3 regions of the Micromonospora sp. WMMD956 genome follow, and region 1 is predicted to be linked to each of the others. Evidence: riboswitches for the same ligand, from Rfam matches in the RefSeq annotation. Region 1 holds a riboswitch; each other region holds the start of a gene.

Region 1 (10,497 bases):
CCGCCGGGTCAGAAGTCCTCGTCGAAGCCCACCGTCCCGGTCACCCCGATCTGGTAGGCCGAGACCCGCCGTTCGAAGAAGTTCGACAGTTCCTGCACGTCCTGCAACTCCATGAACGCGAACGGGTTGCGGCTGTGGTAGATCGGCTCGATGCCGAGCGTGGCCAGCCGCCGGTCGGCCACGTGCTGGAGATACTCGCGCATGTCGGCCAGCGACAGCCCGGACACCCCCTGCTCCAGCAGGTCGGCGGCGAACTGCACCTCGCACTCCACGGCCTCGGTCAGCATCAGCCGCACCTGCCGCGCCAGCTCCGCGTCGAACAGCTCCGGCTCCTCGGCGCGCACGGTGTCCACCACGTCGAAGGCGAACGCCATGTGCATCGACTCGTCGCGGAACACCCAGTTGGTGCCGGAGGCCAGCCCGTGCAGCAGCCCCCGGGAACGCAGGAAGTACACGTAGGCGAACGCGCCGTAGAAGAACAGCCCCTCGATGCAGGCGGCGAAGCAGATGAGGTTGAGCAGGAACGCCCGCCGGTCGTCCCGCGTCCGCAGCTCCCGCAGCGCGTGGATCGAGTTGATCCACTTGTAGCAGAACTCGGCCTTGCGGGCGATCGACGGGATGTTCTCCACCGCCGCGAACGCGGCGAACCGTTCCCGCTCGTCGGGCACGTAGGTGTCCAGCAGGTTCAGGTAGAACTGGACGTGCACCGCCTCCTCGAACAACTGCCGGGACAGGTAGAGCCGGCCCTCCGGGGAGTTGACGTGCTGGTAGAGGTTGAGCACGAGGTTGTTGGCGACGATGGTGTCGCCGGTGGCGAAGAACGCGACCAGCCGGGACACCAGGTGCTGCTCCGCCGGGGAGAGCCGGGCGAGGTCGGCGAGGTCGGAGTGCAGGTCGACCTCCTCGACGGTCCAGGTGTTCCTGATCGCGTCCTTGAACCGGTCGAAGAACCGCGGGTAGCGCATCGGCCGCAGGGTCAGGTCCATCCCGGGGTCGAGCAGCAGGGACCGCTCGCCGGCGGGGTGGGATTCGGAAACGGTGGTCACTGGCACGCCTCGCAGCTCTCGGGGTTCTCCAGGGAGCAGGCCAGCGCCTCGTCGGCGCTCACCGCGACGACCGGCCCGGTGGCCGGGGCGACCGCGACGGTGGCCTGCTGGATCCGGGTCGCGGGACGCGACCGCAGGTAGTAGGTGGTCTTCAGCCCGGACTTCCAGGCGTACAGGTACATCGAGGAGAGCTTGCCGATGGTCGGCGCGCTCAGGAACAGGTTGAGCGACTGCGACTGGTCGACGTACGGGGCGCGGGCGGCGGCCAGGTCGATCAGCGCACGCTGCGGCAGCTCCCACGCCGTGCGGAACAGGCTCCGCACCGCCTCGGGCAGCTCGGTGACGCCCTGCACCGAGCCCTCGTCGCGCTTGATCCGCTCGCGGACCGCCGGGGTCCACAGCCCGCGCTCCTTCAGCTCACGGACCAGGTACGTGTTGACCTGGAGGAACTCGCCGGACATGGTCTCGCGCTTGAACAGGTTGGACACCTGCGGCTCGATGCACTCGTAGCAGCCGGCGATCGAGGCGATGGTGGCGGTCGGCGCGATCGCGACCAGCAGCGAGTTGCGCAGGCCGTGCGCGGCGATCCGCGCGCGCAGCGCGGCCCACCGCGCCGTCTGGGTGACCCGCGCGCCCCACAGGTCCGGGTGCAGCTCGCCGCGGGCGGCCCGGGTCTGGGCGTACGCCGGGTGCGGGCCGAACCGTTCGGCGAGCCCGGCGGAGGTCTCCAGGGCGGTCAGCAGGATCTCCTCCTGCACCCGGGTCGACAGCTCGCGGGCCTCGGGCGAGTCGAACGGCAGGCGCAGGATGAACAGCGCGTCCTGCCAGCCCATCAGCCCGAGCCCGACCGGCCGCCAGCGCGGGTTCGACGCCGCCGCCTGCGCCGCCGGGTAGTAGTTGATGTCGATGACCCGGTCGAGGAACACCACCGCCGTGCGGACCGTCGCGCGCAGCCGGTCCCAGTCGACGCCGTCGGCCCCGACGTGCGCGCCCAGGTTGACCGAGCCGAGGTTGCACACGGCCGTCTCGGCGTCGTCGTTGACCTCCAGGATCTCGGTGCACAGGTTCGACAGGTGGATCACGTTGCCCGGCTCGCCGGTCTGGTTGGACAGCCGGTTGGACGCGTCCTTGAACGTCATCCACCCGTTGCCGGTCTGCGCGAGCGTGCGCATCATCCGCCCGTACAGGTCTCGGGCCTTCACGGTGCGGACGGCCTTCTTCTCCGCCGCCCGGTACGCGGAGTCGAACGCCTCGCCGTAGAGGTCGGGCAGCTCGGGGGCGTCGGACGGGTCGATCAGCGACCAGTCGCCGTCGGCCTCGACCCGGCGCATGAACTCGTCCGGGATCCAGTTGGCCAGGTTCAGGTTGTGGGTGCGCCGGGACTCCTCGCCGGTGTTGTCCCGCAGCTCCAGGAACTCCTCGACGTCCGGGTGCCACGGTTCCAGGTAGACGCAGGCCGCGCCCTTGCGCCGGCCGCCCTGGTTGACCGCCGCCACCCCGGCGTCGAGGGTCTTGAGGAACGGCACGATCCCGTTCGACCTGCCGTTGGTGCCCCGGATCAGCGCGCCGCGGCCCCGCACCCGCGACCAGGAGATGCCGATGCCGCCGGAGAACTTCGACAGCTTCGCGACCTGGTGGTAGCGCTCGTAGATCGAGTCGAGTTCGTCGCGCGGCGAGTCGACCAGGAAGCACGACGACATCTGGGTGTGCCGGGTGCCGGAGTTGAACAGCGTCGGCGAGCTGGGCAGGTACGCCAGGCTGGACATCAGCCGGTAGAAGGCGACCGCCTCCCCCGGCGTCTGCGACAGGCCGCAGGCCACCCGCAGCAGCCAGTACTGCGGCGTCTCCACCACCAGCCGGGTCTGCGGGTGCCGCAGCAGGTAGCGGTCGGCGACGGTGCGCAGGCCGAAGTACTCGAACCGCAGGTCACCGGCCGGGTCGACGGCGTCGTCCAGCTCGCGGGCGTGGGCGGCCACGAACGCGGCCGTGTCGTCGCCGATCAGGCCGAGGCCGTGGGCGTACCGGATGGACTGGCTGAAGCTGTCCACCTGCTGCCCGCGGACCTCCTCGGCCACGTACGCGGCCAGCAGCCGCGCCGCCAGCTTCGAGTACTGCGGCTCCTCGCCGATCAGCTCCGCCGCCGTCTGGATCGACAGCTTGTCCAGCTCGGCGGTGGTCGCCCCGTCGTACAGGCCGCTGATCGTCCTCGTCGCCACCCGCAACGGATCGACCTCGTCCAGGTCGGCGACCCAGCGCTGCACCGCCTCGACGATCTTGTTGACGTCCACCGGCTCGGTGTCGCCGTCCCGCTTCCGGACCTGCATGACGTGCCGGCGTTGCCCCGGCCCCGCCAGCTCCCGCGTCGCGCCCATGTTCGCCCTCCTCAAGCCCGTGCCCGAGGTCGAGGGCGCGCGGGAGGACGCCGCCGGGCACCCGCGACGGCGCGCTTCGCCGCCGCTGCCCGGCTGATGGCGTCGGCCGTCCCACGCGGCCTTCGACCGCCGCACGCGACGCGTGCGGCACGCTGGCAGGTCTTCGGACTCGCGGGCGTCGTGCTCGGTGCCTACTGGCCGTCGCTTCCCAGGCCCGGCCGGACCCAGTGCTTCGTTGACGGCGGTCGTTCCCACTCACCGCTGCGGGGCAGCCCCGGATTCGCACCGGGTTCCCTCTTGCCTCGACCACCGTGGAGCGGCGGCCGAACCAGCTACGGGTGACACCATATATGGGCGCAAGGCGAAGATGGCAACACCAGATGATGTGTCGGGCGAGTCGCCGCGCAGCGTGACCCCACCACCGCGACGGGTGAGCGGAACGCCGGAACCGCGGGCGGCCGGCAGGGCGAGATGCAGTCGGATGACAGACGCCGCGCGCCGCCGGCCGCACGAGACTGACCGGCGAGCCGTCGCGGCGGGGCCCGCCCCGGCTCGTCACCATCCCGACCCCTCGACCGAGAGGACCACCCATGTCCGAGGAGAACAAGCGGATCGTCCGCGACTACTTCCAGGAGCTCGACCGCGGCCGGACGACCCCGCTGCACCTGTGCACCGACGACTACCGGTTCCACCCGGCCGGGCTGCCGCCGATGGACCGGCAGGGGGTGAAGGAGTTCGGTGACGCGTTCTTCGCCGGCATGCCCGACCTGCGCCACCCCCTCGTCGAGCTGATCGCCGACGGGGACCTCGTGGCGCTGCGCTGCCGGTACGAGGGCACCCACGACGGGGAGCTCATGGGCGTGCCCGCCAGCGGGCGGCGGGTCTCGGCGGTCGGCATCGGCGTCATGCGCGTCGAGGCCGGCAAGATCGCGGAGTTCTGGGTGTCGCCCGACCGGCTGACCATCATGCAGCAGATCGGCGCCCTCCCGTCGTAGCCGGACCCCAGCCGCCGGGGCGGCGCGCAGTTCGCCCGCCCCGGCGGCGGTGCGGCCCGAACGCCACCGGGCCGCCGCGCGCGTCGCGGTGACCGACGAGCGGCGGCGGCCGATCTCGGCACCGAGCTAATGGCACAGGCCGGTGCCGACCTCGTTGAAGGTCTGGCCGGCGACGGGCACGAATCGCCAGCGGTACTCGCCGGGGAACAGGGTCAGGCGGAGTACGCCGTGGACGGAGCCGTTGCGGACCTCGCTGTTGGGGGCGACAGTCGGGAAGTCCGGTTGGAGTGACCGGCCGCCGGTGCCGACGATGAACTGCCGTACGCCCCGGTCCGGGTCGGCGGCACCGGTCGGCTTTTGTGGGGCGAAGCGTTCGTACTGATGGTTGTGGGCGTTGAGCAGGAGCTCCACTCCGGCGTCGTAGAGGGCCTGGAACAGGGGCCGGTAGGCGGCGTTGCCGCGGCCGCCGGAGGCGAACAGCGGCTGGTGCCAGTAGGCGACCGTGCACCGTGCCGGGCTGTTGGCCAGGTCGGCGCGCAGCCACTGTTCCTGTGGTGATCCGGCGTGGCAGCCGCCCACCTGGGCGCAGTTGCCGTTCAGGACGACCACGTGCCACTGGCCGCCGGCCAGGTCGTAGGAGTACCAGCCCTTGTCCGGTGGTCCGGCGGCGGCTCCGAAGTAGCCGAAGTAGCCGGCGGCGTTGGGGGTGAGGTACTCGTGGTTGCCCGCGGCGGGGCGGGTGCGTGCCTTGTGTCGTCCCCAGCTGGGGGCGTAGCAGGCGGCGTACTCCTCGGGGGCGCCCTTCTCGTAGGCGGTGTCACCGATCGCGGCGATGACGCCGACTTCGGCGTCGAGGACCCGGGCGGTCTGCTCGTCGCGGTCGGAGCGGCAGTCGGCGATGTCTCCGGCAGCGAGGAGCACGGTGTCGTCGGTGCCGGGTACCCCCGTGTAGACGAGCAGCGCGGGGCCGGCCTTGTTGTTCTCGCGGCTGTGGTAGTACGCGCCGTCGGTGTTGGTGGAGAAGATGCCGAAGCTGACCACCCCGTCGCCCCGGATCGCGTCGGTGACGTTGATGTCGTGGACGGTGTCGGGCTTCACCCGCTCGATCGCCGCGAGCGAGGGGCCGGTCGGCGCCGGGCGGTTGGCGTAGGTCAGCGCGGTCTCCGACCACGAGCTGCCCACCAGGAACACGTGGCCGCCGTCGCTGCTGCCCGCGTTGCTGGTGTCCAGGGTCTGCATCCGTAGCACGGCGTGCAGGACCGGCTCGGTAAGACCGGTGACCGCGAAGGTCAGATAGGAGATCCGGTCCGGGCTGCCGGCGACGGCGAGCTGCCGTTGACTGTTGTAGTTGGTGTTCGGGGAGCTGGCGTTGGCGTAGGTGTCCCGAGTGGCGGGATAGACGTGGGTGGTGACCGCCAGGGCGGGGGGCGGTGCCACCAGGGTCGCCGCCAGCACGACGGCCGCGAGCGCCAGTGCGCGGAAGCATCTCATGAGTCATTGCAGCGCGACCGGCGTCAATCTGTCGTCAACGGCTGACACGGCGCAGTGCAGAGCGGCGGCCGGATCGGGGAGTCGAATGACAGATGTGACTCCCCCGGCCACCGCACAGCATTGGTGCGGCAACCATCCGAACGGGCGACAGGAGCCTTCACGCCATGCAGACGATCCTCATCACCGGTGCCTCCTCCGGATACGGGCGGGAGACCGCCCGGCACTTCCTTGCGCAGGGGTGGAACGTCATCGCCACCATGCGGACGCCGCGCGCGGACGGCCTGCCCGAGTCGGACCGGCTCCGCGTCCTGGAGCTCGATGTGACCAGGCCCGACACGATCACCGCCGCGTTCGCCGCGGCGGGGCCCGTCGACGCCCTGGTCAACAACGCCGGCGTCGGGCTGATCGGCGTCTTCGAGGGCACGCCCATGGCCCGGGTCCGGGAGATCTTCGAGACCAACACCTTCGGGGTGATGGCGACCACCCAGGCGGTGCTGCCGCAGTTCCGCGAGCGCGGGTCCGGGGTGGTGGTCAACGTGACCTCCAGCGTGGTGCTCGGCCACATGCCGCTCTCGGCCGTCTACAAGGCCAGCAAGATGGCCATCGAGGGGTTCACCGCGTCCCTCGCCCTGGAGCTCGCCGAGTTCGGCGTGCGGGCCAGGACCGTCGAGCCGGGGGCCTGCCTGACGACGAACTTCGCCGCCGGGGCGACGAACAACATCGACCTCACCGCCTCGCTGGAGGGACTGGTCCCGGCGCCCTACGAGCCCTTCGCGAAGAGGACGCTCGGCGGCTTCGTCAACCAGGACCTGTTCACCCGGGAGAGCGACGTCGCCGAGACGGTGTGGCGGGCCGTCCACGACACCACCGGCCAGCTGCGCTTCCCCGCCGGCCCCGACGCCCTCTGGCTCGACCAGGCGAGGTGATCGACCGGACCGCGCCGTGCGGCGCGGTCCGGCGGTCCGGCCCCGCGCGTGCGCGGCCGGACCGCCGCCCCACATCGTCACAAACACGTCAGCCGGCGTTCCTAACGTCATTCCCGGCAGCCGTGCCGACCGAGTGATTGGACCGCCCTGTGACCTGCCTGGCCAACGACAACGACACCCGCATCCGTGAGCTGCTCGCCGCGCACGGCACGCCGCTGACCCGGTTCGTCCACGGCCTGACCAACAGCAACCGGCAGACCGCCGAGGACGTCATCCAGGAGACCCTGCTGCGGGCGTGGCGACACCTCGACTCGCTGCCGCCCGACAGCGACGGCCGAAGCCGACGTTGGCTGTTCACCGTCGCCCGGCGACTGGTCATCGACGAGGCCCGGCGACGGCAGGCCAGCCCGGTCGAGGTGGCCACGCAGACGGACCAGGAGTTCGGCGCGACCGGCGACGACACCGCCGACACCGCGATCGCGAACCAGGCGTTGCGGGAGGCGGTCAGCCGGCTCAGCGCAGACCACCGCCGCGTGCTGCACGAGGTCTACTTCCGTGACCGGACGGCCCACGAGGTCGCCGCCGACCTGGATGTCCCGGTCGGCACCGTGCGCTCCCGCGTCTACTACGCGCTCCGCGCCCTCCGCGCCGCGGTGACCGAAGGCTGACGGGCACGGTCGGCGCTGGCCACCCCCGGCAGCGGCGGCACGGACGACGGGCCGGCCCGCAGGGTGCGCGGGCCGGCCCGGATCCGGGTGGCGGGCGGCTAGGAGGTCTTCAGGCTCCACCGCTGGTTCGCGCCGCCGTTGCACGACCACAGGACGATCTTCGTGCCGTTGGCGGTGGCGGCGCCGCTGGCATCCAGGCAGAGCCCCGACGCGACCCCGGTGATGGTGCCGTCGGCGTTGACGTTCCACTGCTGGTTGCTGCCGCCGTTGCAGTCCCAGATCACGACCGTGGTGCCGTTGCTGGTCCCCTGGCCGTAGGCGTCCAGGCACTTGTTGCCGTACACCTGGAGCTGCCGGCTCGACGTGTAGGTCCACCGCTGGTTGCTGCCGCCGCCGCAGTCGAAGAGCTGCACCTGGGTGCCGTTGGTCGTCGTCGAGTTCGGCACGTCCACGCAGCGGTTGGACTGCGCGCCGACGATGGTGCCCTGCTGGCCGTTGCCGCCGTTGGCCGGGGGCGGCGGCGCGACCACGGCCGGCGCGGCCGACACGACGGTGGCCCGGTCCAGCGCGACGGGGCCGTTGCCGACGACCCGTACCCGCACGACGTGCTGCCCCTGGGTGAGGGTGCCGCTGTTGAACAGCGCCACGTTGCCGCGGCGGGCGGACGCCTGGAAGCTGACCGTCTGCTCCGGACCGCCGTCGACCGAGACGGCGGCCGAGCCGTGCGACGGGTCCTGCACCCCGAACAGCACCACGCGGTTGCCGGTGACGGTGAGGGTGGCCGTGTCGCCGGCGGTGCCGCTGCGGGTGTAGTCCTTGCTGAAGGTCTGGTTGTCCCCGACGGCCTGCCAGCCGCCCGCGTAGACGAAGCTCTGCCGGTCGTTGACGTCGACCGGGAAGCCGAACGTGTACGCTCCGGCCGGCACGATCGGGTCGGTGAACGCCGTCGTGTTCACGGTGACGTTCGCCGACGTCAGGCCCGGCGCGGACGCCGTCAGCGTCACCGCGCCGGTCTGGCCCAGCGCGCTCTTGACGTACACCGCGCCGGTGCCGGCCTCCAGGGCCAGCGGGCTCTCCCCCACGACCGCCCCGGGCCCGGTGACGCTGAACGACACGGGGGCGCTGTTGGTGGGCACCACCTGGTTGTTGCTGTCCAGGGCCCGGACCACGACGCGGGTCATGTCGCCGCCGTCGGCCTTGATCGCGGAGTCGTCGGCCGTCAGCGTCAGCCGGGTCGCCGCGCCCGGGGTGTGCCGGGTGTCGGTGGCCACGACCTGCCCGCCGATCCAGCAGTCGGCCCGCAGTTGCCCGCTGCTCACGGTGATTCCGGTGAACTGGAACATCGGGTGCGGCAGGCTCGTGTACGCGTTGGGGTTGATGCGTCCGCGGGACGCCCCGTTGACGAACAGCTCGACCTGCTGGCAGTTGCCGCCGACGTAGACGGTGCCGCTGGACACACCGGGCGTCCACTGGCTGGCGATCGACACGTACGGCCCGTACAGCGCCGGGTCGCGCTGCGAGGCGTACGCGGCGGCGGCGATCTTCGGGATCCGGAAGATGTCCGAGACGCCGTGGTAGCAGGTGTAGTCCTGGCACGACGGCGGGGTGACGAACGTGGTGTTGTAGTCGAAGGCCGCCCAGCCCAGCGCGCCGGCCATGTTCGACCTGCCGGCGGCGGTGTTCTGCACGTTCAGGTGCACCCGCATCGTGTTGACCTGCGTCTGCTCCGGGTCCCACGACTTGTGCGGGGAGGTGTGCCCGACCGCCTCGGTGACCAGCCAGGGCAGCACGGTCGGCGCCTCGGCGGTGCCGGAGAAGTCGTTGTAGGTGTAGACGTCCTCCAGCAGCTCGCTGCCCTTGAAGTTGCGCACGCCGCCGGTGGGACGCGACGGGTCGAGCTGCCGGGCCAGGTTGTTGGTGCGGGTGTAGAAGTTGTGGTTGTCGCCGGACTCGTTGATCCGCACCCCCCACAGCACGACCGACGGGTGGTTGCGGTCGCGCATCACCATCTCGCGGACGTTCTCCACCGCGATGTCCTGCCAGGCGGTGTTGCCGATGTGCTGCCAGCCGGGGATCTCCTCCATGACCAGCAGGCCGATCTCGTCGGCGCGGTCGAGGAACTCCGGGTCCTGCGGGTAGTGCGAGGTCCGCACGATGTTCGCGCCGAGCTCGTACTTGATGATGTCGGCGTCCTTGGCCTGGAGCCGGTTGGGCGCGGCCCGGCCGATGTAGGGGTAGGACTCGTGCCGGTTGAGCCCGCGCAGCTTGAGCGCCTGGCCGTTGATGTAGAACTTGCCGTCGCTCTTGTTGAACTGGATGCTCCGGATGCCGATCCGGGTCTTGTGCTCGTCCACGTAGGTGGAGCCGTCGCGCACCTGCGTGTAGACGGTGTAGAGGTACGGGCGGTCCGGGTGCCAGGCGGTGGGGTTGGCGATCGTGCTGGTGTTGTAGGCGAACTCGACGGCCGACTGCGCCCCGATGGTCTGGGTGGCCGTGCCGGTGGCCACGACGTTGTTGGTGGCGTCGACGACCTGGGTGACGACGGTGACCGAGCGGGACTGTGCGCTGTCGTTGCGCACCCGGGTCCGCGCGTTGACCGTGTTGGTGTTCGGCGTGGTGAGGTACGTCCAGTCCACGCGCACCGGGTCGGTGACGATCATGTTGACGTCGCGGACGATCCCGCCCCAGACGTAGTAGTCGATCGCGCCGCCCTCCGGCGGGATGTCGCTGCGGGTCATGGAGTCGACCTTCACCGCGATCACGTTGTCGGCGCCGCCGATGTTGAGGTACGGCGTGATGTCGTACGTGAAGGAGGTGTAGGCGCCCTTGTGCTGGCCGACGAAGGTGCCGTTGACGTAGACGTCGGCGACCTTCGCGACGCCCTGGAACTCGACGGCGATCCGGCGGCCGGAGTACTGGGCGGGCAGCGTGAAGTGGCGGCGGTACCACGAGGCGGGCGCCTCGAAGTCGCCCTTGGGGAAGCCCTTGTGCGGATGGGT
Region 2 (7,495 bases), 3.7 Mb from region 1:
CGTCGTGGCCCACGGGTCGGAGTCCCGGTCGACCCCGTGCCACGGTGGTCGTTCGGGTTCTGACGACCGCCGGGCCGGAAAGGCGCTTCCGATGGTCGTTCGCCTGAGCCGGCACCGCCTGCTCGCGCTGTTCTGCGGTGTGCTCGCCGCCCTCACAGTCACCACGCCCGCGCTCGCCGCTCCCGCGCCCGCCGGCCCGACCCGGGCGGAGGCCGCCGCCGGGTGGCTGGCCCGGCAACTAATCGACGGGGAACGCTTCGAGGTGGTCTACGACGGGGTCGCCTACCCGGACCAGGGGCTCACCCTCGACGCGGTGTTCGCCTTCGCCGCTGCCGGCGTCGCCGACGACTCCGGCACGCGGGCGCTGGCCTGGGTCAGCCGGCCGGACGTCCGCGACGCCTACGTGGGCGACGGCACGACCGAGGCGTACGTCGGCGCCACCGCCAAACTCGCCCTCGCCGTCGCGGTGCGCGGCGGTGACCCGACGGATGTGGGCGGGGTGGACCTGGTCGCCCGCCTGCGCTCGCTCCAGTCGCCGACCGGCCGGTTCACCGACCGGTCGGCGTTCGGCGACTACAGCAACGCCTTCAGTCAGTCCTTCGCGATCCTCGCGCTGGACCGGACCGCACAGGGCGTGCCGGCAGCGGCCGCGTCCTGGCTGGCCGGCACCCGCTGCGCCGACGGTGGCTACCCGCTGCTGCCCGCCCAGCCGGTCTGCACCTCCGACGTGGACGCCACCGCGCTCGCGGTGCAGGCGTTGCGGGCGGCCGGCCGCAGGGCCGACGCCGCCCCGGGGCTGCGCTGGCTGCTCTCGGTGCAGGGCGCGAACGGCGGGTTCGCCAACGTAGGGGGAACACCGAACGCGAACAGCACCGGGCTCGCCGCGCAGGCGCTGCGCGATGGTCACCGGCCGCTGGCCTGGGCGCGGGCCCGCACGTTCCTCGCCGGACTCCAGGTCGACTGCGCCGGCGCGTCAGCCGACCGGGGGGCGGTCGACTTCGACGGCGGCGCCTTCGACCCGGCCACCGCCGCCCGCGCCACCGCGCAGGCCGTCCTCGGTCTGACCGGCGCTGGGTACGCCCACCTGTCCGCCGCCGGCGCGACGACCGGCGCACCGACCCCCGACTGCCCGTGAGCCGTTCCGTCGCTCGCCTGATTCTCATTCGTCTGCTCTCGGGGAGGACCCATGTTTCGAATCGTCATTCGTAGGCGGCTTGCCGGACTGTTGGCCGCCGCCGTCGCCGCCGTCGCGCTGACCGCCGTCGAGCCTGCGCCGCAGGCCGCGCACGCCGCCGCGTGTACCGGCACGTCGGGGGTCACCGTGGTGGTCGACTTCGCCGCCCTCGGCGGCGGGGTCCAGGTGGCCTGCGCCCTCGGCGACCCGGCGACTGGGCTGGCCGCCCTCCAGGGCGCGGGCTTCACCGTGACCGGAACCTCGCGCTGGGGACTGGCGTTCGTGTGCCGGATCAACGGCAAGCCCACCGCCGCGACCGAGCCGTGCGTCAACACTCCACCCGTCACCGCGTACTGGTCGTACTGGCACGCGCCGAGCGGCGGCGCCTGGTCCTACAGCACGTCCGGCGCGACCAGCTACAACCCCGCGCCGGGCAGCGTCGAGGGCTGGTCCTTCGGCGCGGGCGCCCCACCGAGCATCGCCGCTCCCTGACCCGTCGACCGACGTGCCGGGTGCCGGCCACCGCTCTGGCGTCACTCGACGTGCGGGCGGTACCGTGTCGGCACCCGGTTCACGCCGGGCACACAACTGCATACGTCCCGTGTGGGGGAAAGTCGGTTGAAGCCGGCGCTGACCCGCAACCGTGAGCGAGGCATCGACCCCGCGAGCCGGAATGCCTCGCCCGGGACGAGCGGCTTCCACTGTCGAGGTCTACAGGGTGAAGTCCGGGCCGCCGAGGTCCGTCCACCCCGCGCAACGCGTCGTCATGCGAGCGGGTGCCGACTCCTCGGCTGCGTTCCGGCGCCTTCACCGACCGCTCTGCGAAAGGCACCCCATGTCCCTGTCCCGGCACCGGCGGATCGGCACCGGTCTCGCCGCCAGCACAGCGGCGACCCTCGCCGCGATCGCCGCCCTGCCCCTGACCGTGGTTGCCGCACCGGCACCGGCCGACGCCGCCGCGGCACGCGAGGCAGCGTCCTGGTTGGCCGGTGAGGTCGCCGACGGGGCACTTCCCGGGCCGTTCGGGAGCCCTGACTGGGGCCTGACCATCGACGGAATCATCGCGTTGTCCGCGACCGGGGTGGCCGTGCCGACCCGGCAGGCGGCGACCGCGCAGGTCGCGGCGCACGTGCGCTCCTACAACAGCTACGACGACTGGGGCATCGAGGGCTTCACCGACGGCGGGGCCACCGCGAAGCTGCTCTACGCGGCCGCCGCCGCCGGAGCTGATCCCACCGACTTCGGCGGTTTCGACCTGCGGGCCGAGGCCCTGTCGCTGGTCGCCGGGGCGGACGCCGGGCATCAGCGGGGGCGGATCACCAGCCGCACCACCGCCGACAGCGGTCCGGACGCCAGCAACACCTTCGACCAGTCCTTCACGGTGCTGGGCCTGGCCCGCAGCGGCGACGTCCCGCAGGACACCGTCGACTTCCTCGTCCGGCAGCAGTGCGCGGCCGGTGGCTTCCGGCTCTACCCCGACACGGGGGACGGCCCGTCGCCGTCGTGCGACGAGCAGGCCGGCGCCACCCTCGACGTCGACTCGACCGCGATGGCCGTGCAGGCGCTGCTGGCCGCCGCAGACGAAGGGGCCACGGGTGCCGCGGCCGCGGCGGATCGGGGCGTGGACTGGTTGGTCGCCCAGCAGCATTCCGACGGGTCGTTCGGCGGCTCGGGGCCGACGACCGGCGCGAACTCCAACAGCACCGGCCTGGCCGGGCAGGCGCTCGCCGCCTCCGGACGCCATGCCGAGGCCGCCCGCGCAGCGGGCGCGCTCCGCGTGCTCCAGCTGACCACGTCGCACGGCGGCGCAGCCGCCGACGCGGGAGCCATCGCCTACAACGCCGAAGGCCTGGCCGCCGCTGTCGGGTCCGGGATCGACGACGTCTCCCGGGACCAGTGGCGTCGGGCCACCGCGCAGGCACTGCTCGGTCTCGCCCAGGTGCCGCTCGGCCGCATCGGCCTCGACCTTCCGCCGTCGTCGCCCGGGCCGACTCCAACGGGCACGGCCTCACCGACCGGAACGGCGTCCCCCACACCCACCGGGTCGCCGACGCCGACCGCACCGGCCAGCCCGACCCCGAGTGCGTCCGCCAGCACCACGGCACCGGCCCCGTCACCCACCGTGTCGGCGACCGCCGCCCCGACTGCCGCGCCGACCGCCCCGGGGGGTGCGGGTGGCCTACCGACGACCGGCGCGGCGATCACCACGTACGTGCTGATCGCGCTCCTGATGGTCGGTGGTGGGTCGCTGCTGCTGCTCCTCAGCCGATGGAGGGCGACGTGATCGTCCGGATCGTCCGCGCCGGGCTGGCCGTCGTCCTGGCCGCCGTCGGCGTGGTGGGCGAACCGGGCAGCCCGGCGATGGCCGCCGGTGCGGCCGGCTACTGCCCGGACGCCTCCGGCGTCACCGTGGTGGTCGACTTCAACGAACTCGGCGGCGGAACGGTGGTGCGGTGCGCCCGGGGCGAGCAGCCGACCGGCCTGACGGCGCTGAAGAGCGCCGGTTTCCAGGTCACCGGCACGCTGCGCTGGGGCGAGGGGTTCGTCTGCCGGATCGAGGGCAAACCGTCGGCGGCGGCCGAGAAGTGCGTCGACACGCCTCCGGCCAGCGCCTACTGGTCGTACTGGCACGCGGCCGACGGTGGCAGTTGGACGTACAGCGACAAGGGTGTGCTCAACCGCAAGCCGCCGGCCGGCACCTTCGAGGGCTGGTCGTTCTCCCTCAACCGCACCGCCAACGACGCGCCCCGTCCCGGCATCGCACCGAAACGACCGTCGCCACCACCACCGCCCACCACCGGTGGCGCACCGGTCACGCCACCGGCAGGCGGCGGGCCGGTCGCGCCTTCGTCGGCGGCCGGCGGTGGCCCCGGTTCGGCAGCGCCGACGACACGCGCGTCCGGGTCTGCGGCGCCCTCCGCTAGGACACCGGTCAGTGGATCGCCGGAGACACCTGGCGCGCCGGCCACCGCGCCGCCGACCGGCGGGTCCGGCGGCCCATCGCCGAGCGACTCCGAGGAACCGGTGCTGACCGGTGTCGCCGCACCCCGTGGCGACGGTGGCGTCCCGCTGGGCACGGCGGCGGGGGTGTTGCTGCTGGCGGCACTCGCCGCCGGTGGCGTGATCGCCGCCAGGCGGCGGCGGACCGCCGACCAGGATGACTGACCGGGCCAGACGCCACCCGGGCGCGACCGCCCGGACCGGCCGGGCGGCGTCGTGGTGGCCGTCGGCGCCGCTGCCCCGAGGGCTGCACCCGGGCGCGTGGTGGCTCTGGGCGCTGGGCTTGGCCACGGCGGCCAGTCACACCACCAATCCGTTGCCGCTGGCACTGCTGATCGCCGTCGCCGCGCTGGTGGTCGTCCGGCGGCGCGGCGACGCGCCCTGGGCGCTGGCGTTCCGGATGTACCTGGTGCTCGGCGCGGTGATCGTGGTGATGCGGGTGGTGTTTCGCATCGTGTTCGGCGGCGGGCAGGGCGACCACGTGCTGATCCGGTTGCCGGAGGTCCCGCTGCCAGCCTGGGCGGCCGGCATCCGGTTGTTCGGGCCCGTCGCCGTCGAGCAGGTCCTCGGCGGGTTCTACGACGGGCTGCGGCTGGCCGCGATGCTGATCTGCCTCGGCGCGGCGAACGCGCTGGCCAACCCGAAACGGCTACTCAAGGCGGTGCCCGGCGCGTTGTACGCGGTCGGCACGGCCGTCGTGGTCGCGTTGTCGGTCGCCCCGCAGCTGGTGGAGAGCGTGCTACGGGTCCGCCGGGCACGACGGTTGCGTGGCGCGTCCGGGCGCGGGATGCGGGCGTTGCAGGGCATCGCCCTGCCGGTGCTGGCCGACGCGCTGGACCGGTCCCTGGCCCTCGCGGCGGCGATGGACTCCCGGGGCTACGGCCGGACCGCGGCCGTGCCCCCGGGCCAGCGCGCCACCACCGGCGCGCTGGTGCTCGGCGGGCTGATCGGCGTGTGTGCCGGCACGTACGGGCTGCTCGACACCGGGGCCGGCTACCTCGGCCTGCCACTGCTCCTCGGTGGCCTGGCCACCGCCGTGGCCGGGATGCTGCTGGCCGGCCGCAGGGTCCTCCGCAGCCGCTACCGGCCGGATCGCTGGCACCCGGCCGAGCTGCTCGTCGCCGGCTGCGGCGTGGCCGCCGCCGCGCTGACCACGCTGGCCGGCGCGGTCGCCCCGGAGCTGCTCTACCCTCCGGTCAGCCCGCTCACCTGGCCCCAGCTGACGCCGTTGATGCTGCTCGCCGTCGCGGTCGCGGCGGCCCCCGCCTGGCTGGCGCCGCCACCGCCCGCGGCGCGGGTCGCCCGCCCACCGGCGGCGGTCCCGGCGCTCCCCGCCCCAGGCCCGCGGGTGGACACGGCACGCCCCGCCACCACGTCGTCGCCGGTGACGGAAGGCCCCTTATGATCATTTTTGACCGGGTCACCGTCCGCTACGTCGAGGGCGGGTCGCCGCCGCTGCGGGACGTGACGCTCCGGGTCGAGGAGGGCGAGCTCTGCCTGGTCGCCGGCCGGACCGGCGCCGGCAAGTCGACCCTGTTGCGGGCGATCAACGGACTGGTGCCGCACTTCACCGGCGGCACCCTGCACGGCACCGTCACCGTGGACGGCCGGGACACCCGCCGGCACCCGCCACGCGACCTCGCCGACGTCGTCGGCGTGGTCGGTCAGGACCCCATGGCCGGGTTCGTCACCGACACCGTCGAGGAGGAACTGGCGTACGGGATGGAGCAGTTGGCCCTGCCACCGACGGTCATGCGCAAGCGGGTGGAGGAGACCCTCGACCTGCTCGGCATCGCGGACCTGCGCGACCGGCCGCTGCGGACGCTTTCCGGCGGCCAGCAGCAGCGGGTCGCCATCGGCGCGGTGCTCACGGCCCATCCCCGGGTGCTGGTGCTCGACGAGCCCACCTCCGCGTTGGACCCCACCGCCGCGGAGGACGTGCTCGCCACCGTCACCCGGCTGGTACACGACCTCGGCGTGACCGTGGTGTTGGCCGAGCACCGGCTGGAGCGGGTGGTGCAGTACGCCGACCGGCTGCTCTACCTGCCCGGCGACGGGAGCGTGATCGACGGGACACCGGCAACGGTGCTGGCGCACATCGACATCGCGCCGCCGCTGATCGAGCTGGGTCGCCTCGCCGGCTGGACACCCCTGCCGCTGTCGGTGCGCGACGCTCGTCGGCAGGCGTCCGGCCTGCGGCGTCGGCTCGCTGACGTGGACCCGCCGCCGCCCGAGACGATGACGGAGAGGGCGGCGGCGCTGACCGCGCGGAAGATCGTCGTACGGTATCCGGGCACGGTCGCGGTGGCCGGCGTCGACGTCGACCTGCGTTCCGGCGAGGTCGTCGCGTTGATGGGCCGCAATGGGTCCGGCAAGTCGAGTCTGCTGTGGGCGGTGCAGGGTAGCGGCCCCCGCCACGGCGGCACCGTCGACGTGGCCGGACCGCAGGGGACCGTCGACCCGAAGAGGCTGCCGGCGGGCCGGGCCCGCCGGCACGTCGGCCTTGTCCCGCAGAACTCCGGCGATCTGCTCTACCTGGAGACCGTGGACGCCGAATGCGCCCAGGCCGACCGGGAGACCGCGGCGCCGACCGGCACCTGCCGGGCGCTGCTGGACCAGCTCACCCCCGGCCTGCCCGCCGACCGGCATCCCCGTGACCTGTCCGAGGGGCAGCGGCTGGCCCTCGCGCTCGCCGTCCAGCTCACCGCCGCTCCGCCGGTGGTGCTGCTCGACGAGCCGACCCGTGGCCTGGACTACCACGCCAAGCGGCAGTTCACCGAGGTCGTCCGCGCGTTGGCCGCCGCCGGCCGCGCCGTGGTGGTCGCCACCCACGATGTCGAACTCGTCGCGGCCCTCGCCGATCGGGTGATCGTCATGGCCGAGGGGGACATCGTCTCCGACGGCAGCACGGCGGAGGTCATGCTCGCGTCACCGGCGTTCGCCCCGCAGGTGGCCAAGGTCCTCGCCCCCGCGCCGTGGCTCACTGTGGAACAGGTCGCCACCGCGTTGACCCAGACCCAGGCACCGGCGTGACCGTGTTGCGGGTCGCCCCGCGTACCGCCGTGGTGCTGGCCCTGGCCTCGGCCGCCGCCCTGGCGACCTTCACCTGGCCGTTCTTCGTCCCCGCGCAGCCGGAATCCACCGCCCGCACCGGCGAGGCACCGGTGGTCTTCTTCCTGATGCTGCCGGTGCTCGTGGCGCTCGTGCTGGCCGAACTCACCTCCGGTGGCATGGACAGCAAAGCCCTGGCGATGCTCGGTGTGCTCGCCGCCGTCAACGCCGCGCTGCGCCCCCTGGGCGCGGGCACCGCCGGCATCGAGA
Region 3 (10,497 bases), 3.7 Mb from region 1:
GAGACCGGCAGCGGCAAGACCACGGCCGCGCTCGCGCCGTTCGGGCTGCTCGACCCGAGCGCGACGGTGACCGGCTCCGCACTGCTGGGTACCCACGAGCTGATCGGTCTCCCCCCGGGCGAGCGGCGCCGGATCAACGGCCGCAGGGTCGGCGTGGTCTTCCAGGACAGCGGCGCGTTCCTCAACCCGTTGCGGACCATCGGTGCGCACGTCGACGAGGCCGTCCGCAACGCCGGCCGGGGCGGACGGCGGGCCGCGACCCGCCGGGTCAGCGGGGAGCTGCTGCGGCTGGCCGGCCTGCCGGATCCGGTGGCGGTCGCCCGTCAGTTCCCGCACCAGCTGTCCGGCGGCATGCGTCAGCGGGCGCAGATCGCCATCGCGCTCGCCGGTGAGCCGGAGCTGCTGGTCGCCGACGAGCCGACGTCCGCCCTCGACGCGACGGTGCAGGCGCAGCTGCTCGACCTGCTGGCGCGGCTGCGCGACGAGCTGGGCATGGCGATGATCATCGTCAGTCACGACCTGGTGGTGGTGTCGCGGGTCGCCGACACCGTGGCCGTCGTGTACGGCGGCCGGATCGTGGAATCGGGCCCGGCCGCCAACGTGATCGACAAGCCGGACCATCCCTACACGCGCGGGCTGCTGGACGCCGTGCCGCGTCCCAGGACGGCGCCGGGCACCCGGTTCCGCACCATGCCGGGCCTCGCCGGAGGCGGCCCGGACGACCTCGCCGGCTGCGGCTTCGCGCCCCGGTGCTCATCACGCCAGGACAGCTGCGAGCACGAGCCCCCGGCCCTGCAACCGCTGCTTCCGGCGACCGCGCACCGGTCGGCGTGCCTGCACCCGCCGACCAGGGAGGACTCGTGCTAGCAGTCGATCGGGTGACCGCCGGCTACGGTGCCACCCGGACGGTCGTCGAGGACGTCACGTTGCGGGTGGCGGCCGGTGAGATCGTCGGGCTGGTCGGCGAGTCCGGCTGCGGCAAGACGACACTGGCGCGGGTCGTCACCGGCCTGCACCGCCCCCGCACTGGGACGGTGCACCTCGCGGGCGTCGACGTGCACGCGTTGCGGGGCCGGGCGTTGCGGGCACACCGTCGTCAGATCCAGATGGTGTTCCAGGATCCCTTCCTGACGCTCAGCCCGCGGCACACGATCCGGCAGGCGATCGCCGAGCCGCTGCAGATCCACCGGATCGGTGACACCCGGTCCCGGTCCGCGCGGGTTGACGAGCTGCTGGACCTCGTCGGGCTCGACCCCGCGCTGGGCGACCGCCGCCCCGCGCGACTCTCCGGAGGGCAGCAGCAGCGGGTGGCGATCGCCCGCGCGTTGGCGTTGCGACCGCGGCTGCTGATCTGCGACGAGCCGGTCACCGCGCTCGACGTGTCGGTGCAGGCGAAGGTTCTCAACCTGCTCTGCGACCTGCGGGACCAGCTTGAGTTCGGTTGCCTGTTCATCACCCACGACCTCGCGGTCGTCGCGCAGCTCGCCGACCGGATCGCGGTCATGAGGGGCGGTCGGATCGTCGAGCATGGCCCGACCGACCAGGTCACCGACCAGCCCGCCCACCCCTACACGCAGACCCTGCTCGCCCTCGGCATCAACGATGGATGTCGATCCATGGGAACCCTTCGCCCCACCCGCCCGACCTATCCATCGTGACCATCGCGTGCATCGAGATGCTCTCCTTCGGCCTCGCCCACCTCGCCAGGGCCGCCCACTCCTGCGGTGAGCGGCTGGCGCTGCTGACCGGCGTCGAGCCGCTCTACCTCCACGAGCTGGCCACGCTGCCGCCCGGCACCATCGACGTCATCCCGGTCGACACGCACGACCGCCAGGCGGTCGGCAAGGCCCTGCGCGCGATCGGCGACCTGCGGGGGCTGATCAGCTCGACGGACACCTGGGGAGTGACCGGCGCCGAACTCGCCGCCGAGCTCGGCCTGCCCGGCATCGACCCGGCGACGATCCGGCTGGTCCGCGACAAGGCCCGCGTCCGCGACCTGCTGCACCGCAGGAACCTGAGCCGGGTCGTGCCCTTCCCGGTGGACGACGCGGCCACGGTGAGCCTCGACCGGCTCGCGTCGGCGGTCGGGCTGCCCGCCGTGGTCAAGGACACCGCCGGCACCAGCAGCGCGAACGTGTGGCTCGTCCGCGACGCCGACGACCTCGCCCGCCTCCGCGGCGAGGCCACGGACGCGGCGCTGTTCGGGAGCCTGTTCGCCGAGCCGTTCCTACCCGGGCCCGTCTACAGCGCCGAGACCGTGACCTGGGCCGGGCAGACCAGGCTGCTGGGACTGTCGAGCCGGCTCATGTCGGCCCAGCCGTGGTTCCGGGAGGACGTGACGGCGTTCCCCGTGGCGCTGCCACCCGACGAGCTCCGCGAGATCGAGGCGTGGGCCGGCGCGGTGCTGGCGGCCCTCGGCTACACCGACCGGTTCGCGCACATCGAGATCGCCATGACCACCGACGGTCCGCAGCTGATCGAGGTGAACCCCCGCATCGGCGGCGCGCTGGTCGGCGAGGCGATGTGCCGCGCGCTCGGGGTCAACGTCTACGCCGGCCTCGTCGACCTCGCGCTCGGCCGTCGCCCCCGCCTGCTCGACGCGGCCCTGCCCGGCGGTCCGGCGGTGGCGTTCGTCCTGGCCTACCCGCAGCGGGCCGGTGAGCTCGTCGCCGTGCAGGGGATCGATGACCTGCACCGCTATCCGGGTCGGCCGCGCTGGTATCCGACCAAGGCCATCGGCACCCGCATCGCGCACGTCGCCGACGGGCGTGGCTACGCCGGCATCGTGCTCGCCGAAGGACCGACGGCGGAGATCGCCACCCACCGTGCCGTCGCCGCGGCGGGCGCGGTCCACGTCCGCACCCGCCAGTCGTGCTAGCCGCGTCGGCCGCGGACGATCAGCCGCCGGGCGTGGTTGTCGAACGGCTCCCCGTCGAAGCCGCCGAAGCAGTCGACGTCGGTGAAGCCCGCCTCGCGGAGCATCCCCTTGAGCTCGGCGGCGCTGTAGAGCGCGTGCTCGACGACGGCCGTGCGCGCCTGACCGTCCCGGACCAGGAGGAAGTCGTCCCGGAACCGGGTCCAGCCGGCGAGGACCGTGCCGCGCACGACGAGCGTGCCACCATCGACGTCGACGATCTTCGGGGCGAGGCCGTCGCGGGCCGCGATCTCCTTGCCGTACAGGTCGATGAGCGCCCGACCGCCGGGCTTGAGGCTGGCCAGGACGTTGCGCAGCACCCGCATGTTCTGGTCGTGGTCGGCGAACAACCCGAACGACGTGTACATGCTGATCGCGAGGTCGTACCGGTCCGGCTCGACGAACTCACGCATGTCGGCCCGGACGAGCCGGATGCCGACACCCGCGGCGGACGCGGCCGTCACGGCCCGGTCGAGCAGCGCCGCGCTGAGGTCCACGCCGGTGACCGCCGCGCCCCGGCGGGCCAGCGGAATCGTGTACGTCCCCGGCCCGCACCCCAGATCCAGCACGGCGGCCCCGGCCGGCACGCGCAGCAGCGGAGACATCGACACCCGCGCCTCGGCCTCGGCGGCACGCTCGGCGGAGAACATCACCTCCCCGAACCCGGTCCACAACGTCTCGTCCTCGAACCACTCCATCACCACTCCATCCGCCACCGTTGATGTCCGCCGCGTCTGATAGTCGTCGCCGGGCCTGCTCTGGTTCCGGCAAGCCGCACAATCGGGAGGACTCGCCCATGGAACTGTCCGTCCGCCGCGAGACACTGCGGCTCATCGAGGTGGTGCGCAGCTCCCGGGGCGAGATCGACTCCGTCGGGACCTGCATGGTCACCCTGACGCACGACGGGATCACCGCCTTCGGCGAAGGCACACCGGCCGGCTACGACGGCGTCACCGCCGACGACGTCGTAGCGGCCATCGACGCCGACGCGGCGGCGGTGCTCGGACGGGACCTGCGGGACCCGGAGGACGTCCTCGACCGGATCGGTCGGTGGGACGCGCCCGCAGGTGCCCGGATGGCACTCGACGGCGCCGTGCACGACTGGATCGGCAAAGCCGCCGGGCAGCCGACCTGGAAGCTGTCCGGCGCGGCCCGAACGCTCGGACCGACCGTCTACACGATCTCCATGGCGGGACCCGAGGAGGCGGCGAACGCGGTCCGCAACGCTCCGGCGGTGGGCGCCTTCAAGGTGAAGGTCGGCGGCCCCGGCGACATCGCAGCCCTCGAAGCTATCCGGGCGGTCACCCCGCTGCCGGTCCGCATCGACGCCAACGAGGCGTGGGACCTCGACACCGCCCGCGCGCTCACCCCCCACCTGCGGCGGCTCGGCATCCAGTTGATCGAGCAGCCGTTCCCGGTGACCGCGATCGACGACTACCACCGCTACCGGGAGGTGCCCGACCGGCTGCCGGTCTTCCTCGACGAGGGATGCACCGACGAGGCGAGCGTCCATGCCGCCCGGTCGTACGCCGACGGTTTCGTCGTGAAGCTGTGCAAGGCCGGCGGGATCCGCGGCGCCCGGCGGGTGATGCAGGCCGGCCGGCGGGCCGGGCTCGGCACCATGATCAGCTGCATGTGCGAGTCGGAGCTGGCCATCAGCCAGGCCGCGCAGCTCGCACCGCTGGCCGACCACATCGACCTAGACGGCCACCTGTACCTGCGGGAGCCACCCTTCCGGGGCCTCGGTCTGGAGAACGGTCGGATCGTCCTGGGCGACGCACCCGGACTGGGCGTCGTGCCGTCGTGAGGAACTTTCCCGGTCATCGATACGACATGTCGACAGGACGCGGGGCGCCGCGCGATGGGAGGCCACGGTGAGCTGGTACGAGGATCTGTCCCTGTGGTCCGGCTTCTCGGACGTGCTCTTCTCCGCCGAGCGGGCCCGGCACGCCGCCGACCTGGTGACCACCTCGCCGCTGTTGGCGTTCCCGCCGGAAAGCCGCGTGCTCGATCAGGGCTGTGGCGTCGGCTTCTTCGCGGTGCCGCTGGCGCGTCAGGGCCACCGGGTGACCGGCGTGGACCTCCACCGCGAGCTGCTCGACCGGGCCGAAGCCGAGGCGGCCGGGACCGGGCCCGGGGCGTCGTTCGTCCGCGCGGACGTACGCGAGTACGTGTCGCCGGACGCGTTCGACGTCGTGGTGAACATGTACACGTCCTTCGGGTACTTCGACGAGCACGACGACAACCTCCAAGTCCTGCGCAACGCGTACCGCTGCCTGGTGCCCGGGGGAACGCTGATCGTCGACCTGTTGAGCAAGGAGGTCTACGCCTCCTGGGTGGGGCCCCCGAAGATCGTCGACGTGCCCGGCGGCATGGTGGTCATGCGCGACACGATCCTCGACGACTGGACCCGGTACCGCACCGACTGGACGCTGGTCCGCGGCGACCGCGCCGAGCACACCTCGCTCACCTGCTGGGTCTACAGCGCCGCGGAGCTGACGGACATGGTCGCGCAGGCCGGGTTCGAAAAGGTCGAGTGCTTCGGCGACTTCGATGGCGGGCCGTACGACGGCGGGGCCACCCGGCTGATCGTCCGGGGAACCAAGGCGTGACCGGCATCCGCCGGTTCACCCGGGTGCAACTCGCGCTGCTCGGCAGCGGCTTCCTCGTCAACCTGATCAACTTCTCGGTGTACCCGTACCTGGCGGTCCTGCTCCGCGACCGGATGAACCTGGGCATGGACCAGGTGGGTGTCATCCTCGGGCTAGCCACGTTCGTGCAGTTCGCCGGCGGGCTGCCGGGCGCGGCCCTCGCCGAGCGGCTCGGCCTCCAACGGTGCCTGCTCGCCGCGATGGTGCTGCAGACGCTCGGCTCGCTGGGCTTCCTCGCCGGCGGCGCCTGGCCGGCGCTGACGATCGCCGCGCTGTTCCTGCGCTCGGCGGCCTCGGCGGTCTACTCGCCCAGCGTGCGGGGCTACACGGTGCTCGGCGCGACCCCGGACGAGCGGCCACGGCTGGTCTCCGCGAGCTACGCCACGGGCAACGTCGGCATCGCGCTCGGGCCGGTGGCGGGCGCGCTGTTCATCCACGACCCGACCGTGATGTTCGCCGTCGCCACCGTGCTGCACCTGGCGATGACGATCGGGCACGCATTCCTGCCCCGGGAACGACGAGCCGACCACGAGGTGGTCGAGCCGCTGCGCCGCGCCCTGCACGGGATCGCGGTGCTGCCGTTCGCCGTGACCGCCCTGACCCTCTACCTGCACATGCACTTCTACCAGTATCTGTCGTCGTACGCCGAGGGCCGGGTGCCGGCCGTGTTCTACGGGTCGGCCATGATGGCGTACTCGCTGCTCCTGGCCGTGATCCAGCCGCTGATCTCCCAGCGGGTCGAGCGGATGCGGTACCCGCACGCGATGGCCCTCGGCTTCGGCGGCCTGGCCGTCGGCATGCTCGCCTTCACCGGAGGCAACGAGATCGCGGTCGCCGCCGGCGTCCTCGCCATCGGCGCGGGCAACTCTGTGATCTTCCTCAAGAACACCCTCGAAGCGCTCGCCCGCACCGACAGATCCCCCACGGTCGTCTTCGGCCAGCAGCGGCTCGCCGAAGGCGCCGGCGCGTTCCTCAGCGGCGTCGCGGGCGGGGGCCTCTACCAGCTGTTCGAGTCCGCCGGGAACCTCGCCGGCTTCTGGCTGGCCATCGCCGCCCAGTGCCTGCTGCTGCCACCGGTCGTGATCCTCGCGGACCGGATGCTCCGCCGCCCCACACCCGAACCGACAGGGGTGTCATGAACCCGGCAGAAGCGATCACCACCGCCCACACCGTCGCCGAGCGGCTCCGCGCGGACGCCGTCGAGCGGGACCACGCCAACCAACCCCCGCACGCCGAGATCGAACTGCTGCGTGACAGCGGCCTGCTCGCCCTCGACCCCGACGACCACCCCACCACACACGCCGTGACCCGGATCGTGGCGGCCACCGACCCGTCGATCGGTCACCTCCTCGGTTACCACTACCTGCACCTGTGGCGGGCCACGCTCTACGACAACGCCGAGCTGGCGACCTCGCTACGCCAGGAGGCCGCCACCGGCCGGGTGTTCGTAGCCGCGGTCAGCAACCCACGCGACACCATCACGGCCACCACGACCAGCGACGGACTCCGCGTCTCGGGCCGCGGCGCGTTCGCCACCGGCTGCGCCGTCGCCGACCGCCTGCTCGTCAGCGCGATCCGCGACGATCACACGGCACGTCTCGTCGTCGTCATGCACGGCAGCTGCAGTGGAGTCTCGCACCCTCCGGACTGGGACAATCTGGGCCAACGCCTGACGGCGAGTGGAAGCGTCGCCTTCGACGACGTCCGGGTCAGCCAGGGCGACGTGCTGGGCACCTTCCCGGCCGACGAAGACGAGTCCAGCCCCCGCCACCTACGCCTGTCCCTGGTGTCGCTGGCCTTCCAGGCAGTCCTCACGCAGGTCCTCGTCGGCATCACTGCCGGCGCGATCAACGAGGCCGCCAGATACACCCGCGAGCGTTCGCGCCCCTGGCCCGCGAGCGGACTCGGGCAAGCCGTCGACGATCCCCACGTGCTGACGGGCTACGGGGAGCTCACCGCAGCCCTGGACGCGGCGCACCTCCTGGCCGACCACGCGACCCGCGCCCTCACCGAGGCCGACGCCCGCGGCCCCGCCCTGACCCCGACCGAACGCGGCCGGACGGCACTGACCGTCTCCGCCGCGAAGGTCGCGTCCAGCCGACTGGCCACGGAGGCGACGAGCAGGATCTTCGAGTTCACCGGCGCGCGCGCGACCGCCCGCGCCACCGGCCTCGACCGGTTCTGGCGCGACGCCCGCACGCTCACCCTGCACGATCCTGTCGCATACAAGGCCCGGGAACTCGGCGACCACCTTCTCACCGGGCGGTATCCACGCATGACGGCACACAGCTGACCGACCCCCGGCATCCGGCGGTGGTCCGACAGAGAAGACCGCGGTGAGGAGCCTGTCGACGCGGGTCGTTCAGATCCGGTCACCGGTGTGGTCCGCGTGGGCACTCAAGGCAGGGGAGTCGACCACGACCGCGAGCGGCTGAGGGGTGACTCCGTCACGCCTCTCGACCCCTGACAGCTGGCCGGGCCGTATCCGAGCCGGCCAGTACCCGGGTGAGACGCTCACACATGCTGTCGGTGGAGTCGCCTTCGGCGACGATCGCCTCGATCCGCGCCAGCCGGGCCCGGGCCTGACGCACCTCGTGCTCCAGCCGGGTGGCGCGGGCAGCCGTCGCGCCTACCTGCCGTCGGCAGGCGTCGAGGCGTTCGAAGTCCTCCGGGCGAATCGCCACCCATTCGCTGCCGTCCACGAGCACGGCCACCCTGTCGATCCTACTGCCCATTCGTCACCTTCCCGTCGGACAGCTCGAGGCTGCTGCCGCGATGTCTCTGTGTCTCGAAGGGGGACGCGCCAACGCCGATCGCTTCTGGACACCTAGGATAGACAGCAGTGCTGGTTCGCTGTGACGCTCAAGCGTCGCGGCGTCGTAAGAGGGAACCCGGTGCGAGACCGGGACTGCCCCGCAGCGGTGAGTGGGAACGACCGCCGTCATCAAGCACTGGACCGCGAGGTCTGGGAAGCGACGGCCATTAGGCGACCGGACAGGTCATGCCCACGAGTCCGAAGACCTGCCCGCACCGCGTACGCCGGCCGGCGTGCGCCGCTGACGGTCTCTCGGGAAGGCCGGGGCGGAAGCCGGTGCGCCCCTGCGCCTCTTCCCTCCCGCCCTCGCGTGAGTCCTCGGACGCTTCGAGGGAAGGACCCATGAGCACCACATTCGGTCAGAGCACCGTGCTCGGTTATCCACGTATCGGTGGTAACCGTGAACTGAAGAAGGCCGTGGAGGCCTACTGGGCGGGCCGCATCGACGCCGCGGAGTTGGAGAGCACCTCGGTCGCGCTGCGCGCCGGGGTCTGGCGGACGCTGCGCGACGCCCGCCTGGACGCGATCCCGTCGAACACGTTCTCCTACTACGATCACGTCCTCGACACGGCGGTGGCCGTCGGCGCGGTCCCACGACGCTTCGCCCGACTCGGCCTGTCAGGGCTCGACACCTACTTCGCCATGGCCCGCGGCGTCGACGCCGAACCGGCGCTGGAACTGACGAAGTGGTTCGACACGAACTATCACTACCTGGTCCCGGAGATCGGACCCGACACCGTCTTCGCCGCGAACCCCGACAAGGCGTTGCGTGAGTACGGAGAAGCCCGCGCACTGGGTATCGAGAGCCGACCGGTGCTGGTCGGGCCCGCCACGTTCCTGCTGCTGGCCAAGACCTCCACACCAGGCGTCGAGTCATTCGATCGGATGGCCGAACTCGTCGACGTGTACGCCGACGTTCTCCGTGCCCTCGCCGCCGCCGGTGTCACGTGGGTTCAGCTGGACGAACCCGCCTACGTGGCCGACCGCACCACGGCCGAGATCGAGGCGCTACACGATGCCTACATGCGGTTGTGCTCCGTGCGGCAGCGGCCGAGGATCTTCGTCGCCACCTACTTCGGGGAACTCGGTGACGCGCTGCCCGCGCTGCTGGACACGCCGGTCGAGGCGCTCGGCCTGGACCTCGTTGCCGGGCCCGGCAACCTGCGACGTCTCGCCGGAGCCGGCCCACTGCACGGCAAGACGATCGTCGCCGGGCTCGTCGACGGTCGCAACGTCTGGCGCACCGACCTTCGGGCGGCGATAACGACCGGTGCCGCGGTCACCGGGCTCGCCGACCACGTCGCCGTGTCCACCTCCTGCTCCCTGCTGCACACGCCGGTGGACCTCGCCGCCGAGACCACGCTCGATCCGCAGCTGCGACGGCGGTTGGCCTTCGCCCGGCAGAAGGTCGACGAGGTCGTCCTGCTCGGCCGCGCCCTGCGCGACGGCACGACGCCGCTGCCTGAACCGCTACCACCCGCCCCGAAAGCGTGGCGCGACGACACCGTGCGGGGCAGGCTCGCCGCGCTGCGCCCAGGCGACAGGCAACGGGGCGACCACCGGCGGCGGGCGGCGGTCCAGCAGGCCCGGTTGCACCTGCCGCCGCTGCCCACCACGACCATCGGCTCGTTCCCGCAGACCGCCGAGCTGCGTGCGGCCCGCGCCGCACACCGGTCCGGCCGGCTCGACGACTCCGGCTACGTCCAGCGGATGCGCGCCGAGGTCGAGCATGTCATCCGGCTCCAGGAGCGGCTGGGCCTCGACGTACTCGTGCACGGCGAGCCGGAGCGCAACGACATGGTCCAATACTTCGGTGAGCAGTTGACCGGTTTCGCCACGACCGAGCACGGCTGGGTGCAGTCGTACGGCTCCCGCTGCGTCCGCCCGCCGGTCATCTACGGCGATGTGGCCCGCAGGGCTCCCATGACGGTCGCCTGGTCCTCCTACGCGCAATCGCTGACCGACCGGCCGGTCAAGGGCATGCTCACCGGACCGGTGACGATCCTCGCCTGGTCGTTCGTGCGCGACGACCAGCCGATCAACGTCACCGCCGACCAGATCGCCCTCGCCCTGCGTGACGAGTGCCGCGACCTTCAGGCGGCCGGCATCCGGGTGAT

Evidence for each region. A riboswitch is a leader RNA that binds a small molecule or an ion and turns the genes downstream of it on or off. The one in region 1 is predicted to bind cobalamin.
Region 2: linked by a shared signal. The riboswitch ahead of O7628_RS16265 (cell wall anchor protein) and the one ahead of O7628_RS31430 (ribonucleoside-diphosphate reductase subunit alpha) in region 1 are both predicted to bind cobalamin.
Region 3: linked by a shared signal. The riboswitch ahead of metE (5-methyltetrahydropteroyltriglutamate--homocysteine S-methyltransferase) and the one ahead of O7628_RS31430 (ribonucleoside-diphosphate reductase subunit alpha) in region 1 are both predicted to bind cobalamin.

What each region holds. Positions count from the first base shown of each region.
Region 1 covers NZ_JARUBI010000005.1:7,254,336-7,264,832, forward strand. The annotation lists gene O7628_RS31420 (DUF3152 domain-containing protein) at 1-57, shown strand, start outside; gene O7628_RS31425 (ribonucleotide-diphosphate reductase subunit beta) at 9-986, opposite strand; gene O7628_RS31430 (ribonucleoside-diphosphate reductase subunit alpha) at 1,043-3,418, opposite strand; cobalamin riboswitch at 3,555-3,766, opposite strand; gene O7628_RS31435 (ester cyclase) at 4,009-4,413, shown strand; gene O7628_RS31440 (DNRLRE domain-containing protein) at 4,540-5,904, opposite strand; gene O7628_RS31445 (SDR family oxidoreductase) at 6,069-6,830, shown strand; gene O7628_RS31450 (sigma-70 family RNA polymerase sigma factor) at 6,980-7,498, shown strand; gene O7628_RS31455 (glycoside hydrolase family 2 TIM barrel-domain containing protein) at 7,597-10,497, opposite strand, start outside.
Region 2 covers NZ_JARUBI010000005.1:3,536,629-3,544,123, forward strand. The annotation lists gene O7628_RS16255 (peptidase) at 92-1,135, shown strand; gene O7628_RS16260 (hypothetical protein) at 1,187-1,666, shown strand; cobalamin riboswitch at 1,736-1,875, shown strand; gene O7628_RS16265 (cell wall anchor protein) at 2,010-3,458, shown strand; gene O7628_RS16270 (hypothetical protein) at 3,536-4,339, shown strand; gene O7628_RS16275 (CbiQ family ECF transporter T component) at 4,332-5,579, shown strand; gene O7628_RS16280 (ATP-binding cassette domain-containing protein) at 5,576-7,207, shown strand; gene O7628_RS16285 (ECF transporter S component) at 7,204-7,495, shown strand, end outside.
Region 3 covers NZ_JARUBI010000005.1:3,525,388-3,535,884, forward strand. The annotation lists gene O7628_RS16205 (dipeptide/oligopeptide/nickel ABC transporter permease/ATP-binding protein) at 1-867, shown strand, start outside; gene O7628_RS16210 (ATP-binding cassette domain-containing protein) at 861-1,658, shown strand; gene O7628_RS16215 (ATP-grasp domain-containing protein) at 1,655-2,878, shown strand; gene O7628_RS16220 (class I SAM-dependent methyltransferase) at 2,875-3,612, opposite strand; gene O7628_RS16225 (enolase C-terminal domain-like protein) at 3,711-4,721, shown strand; gene O7628_RS16230 (class I SAM-dependent methyltransferase) at 4,789-5,526, shown strand; gene O7628_RS16235 (MFS transporter) at 5,523-6,704, shown strand; gene O7628_RS16240 (acyl-CoA dehydrogenase family protein) at 6,701-7,858, shown strand; gene O7628_RS16245 (hypothetical protein) at 8,013-8,279, opposite strand; cobalamin riboswitch at 8,395-8,609, shown strand; gene metE (5-methyltetrahydropteroyltriglutamate--homocysteine S-methyltransferase) at 8,723-10,497, shown strand, end outside.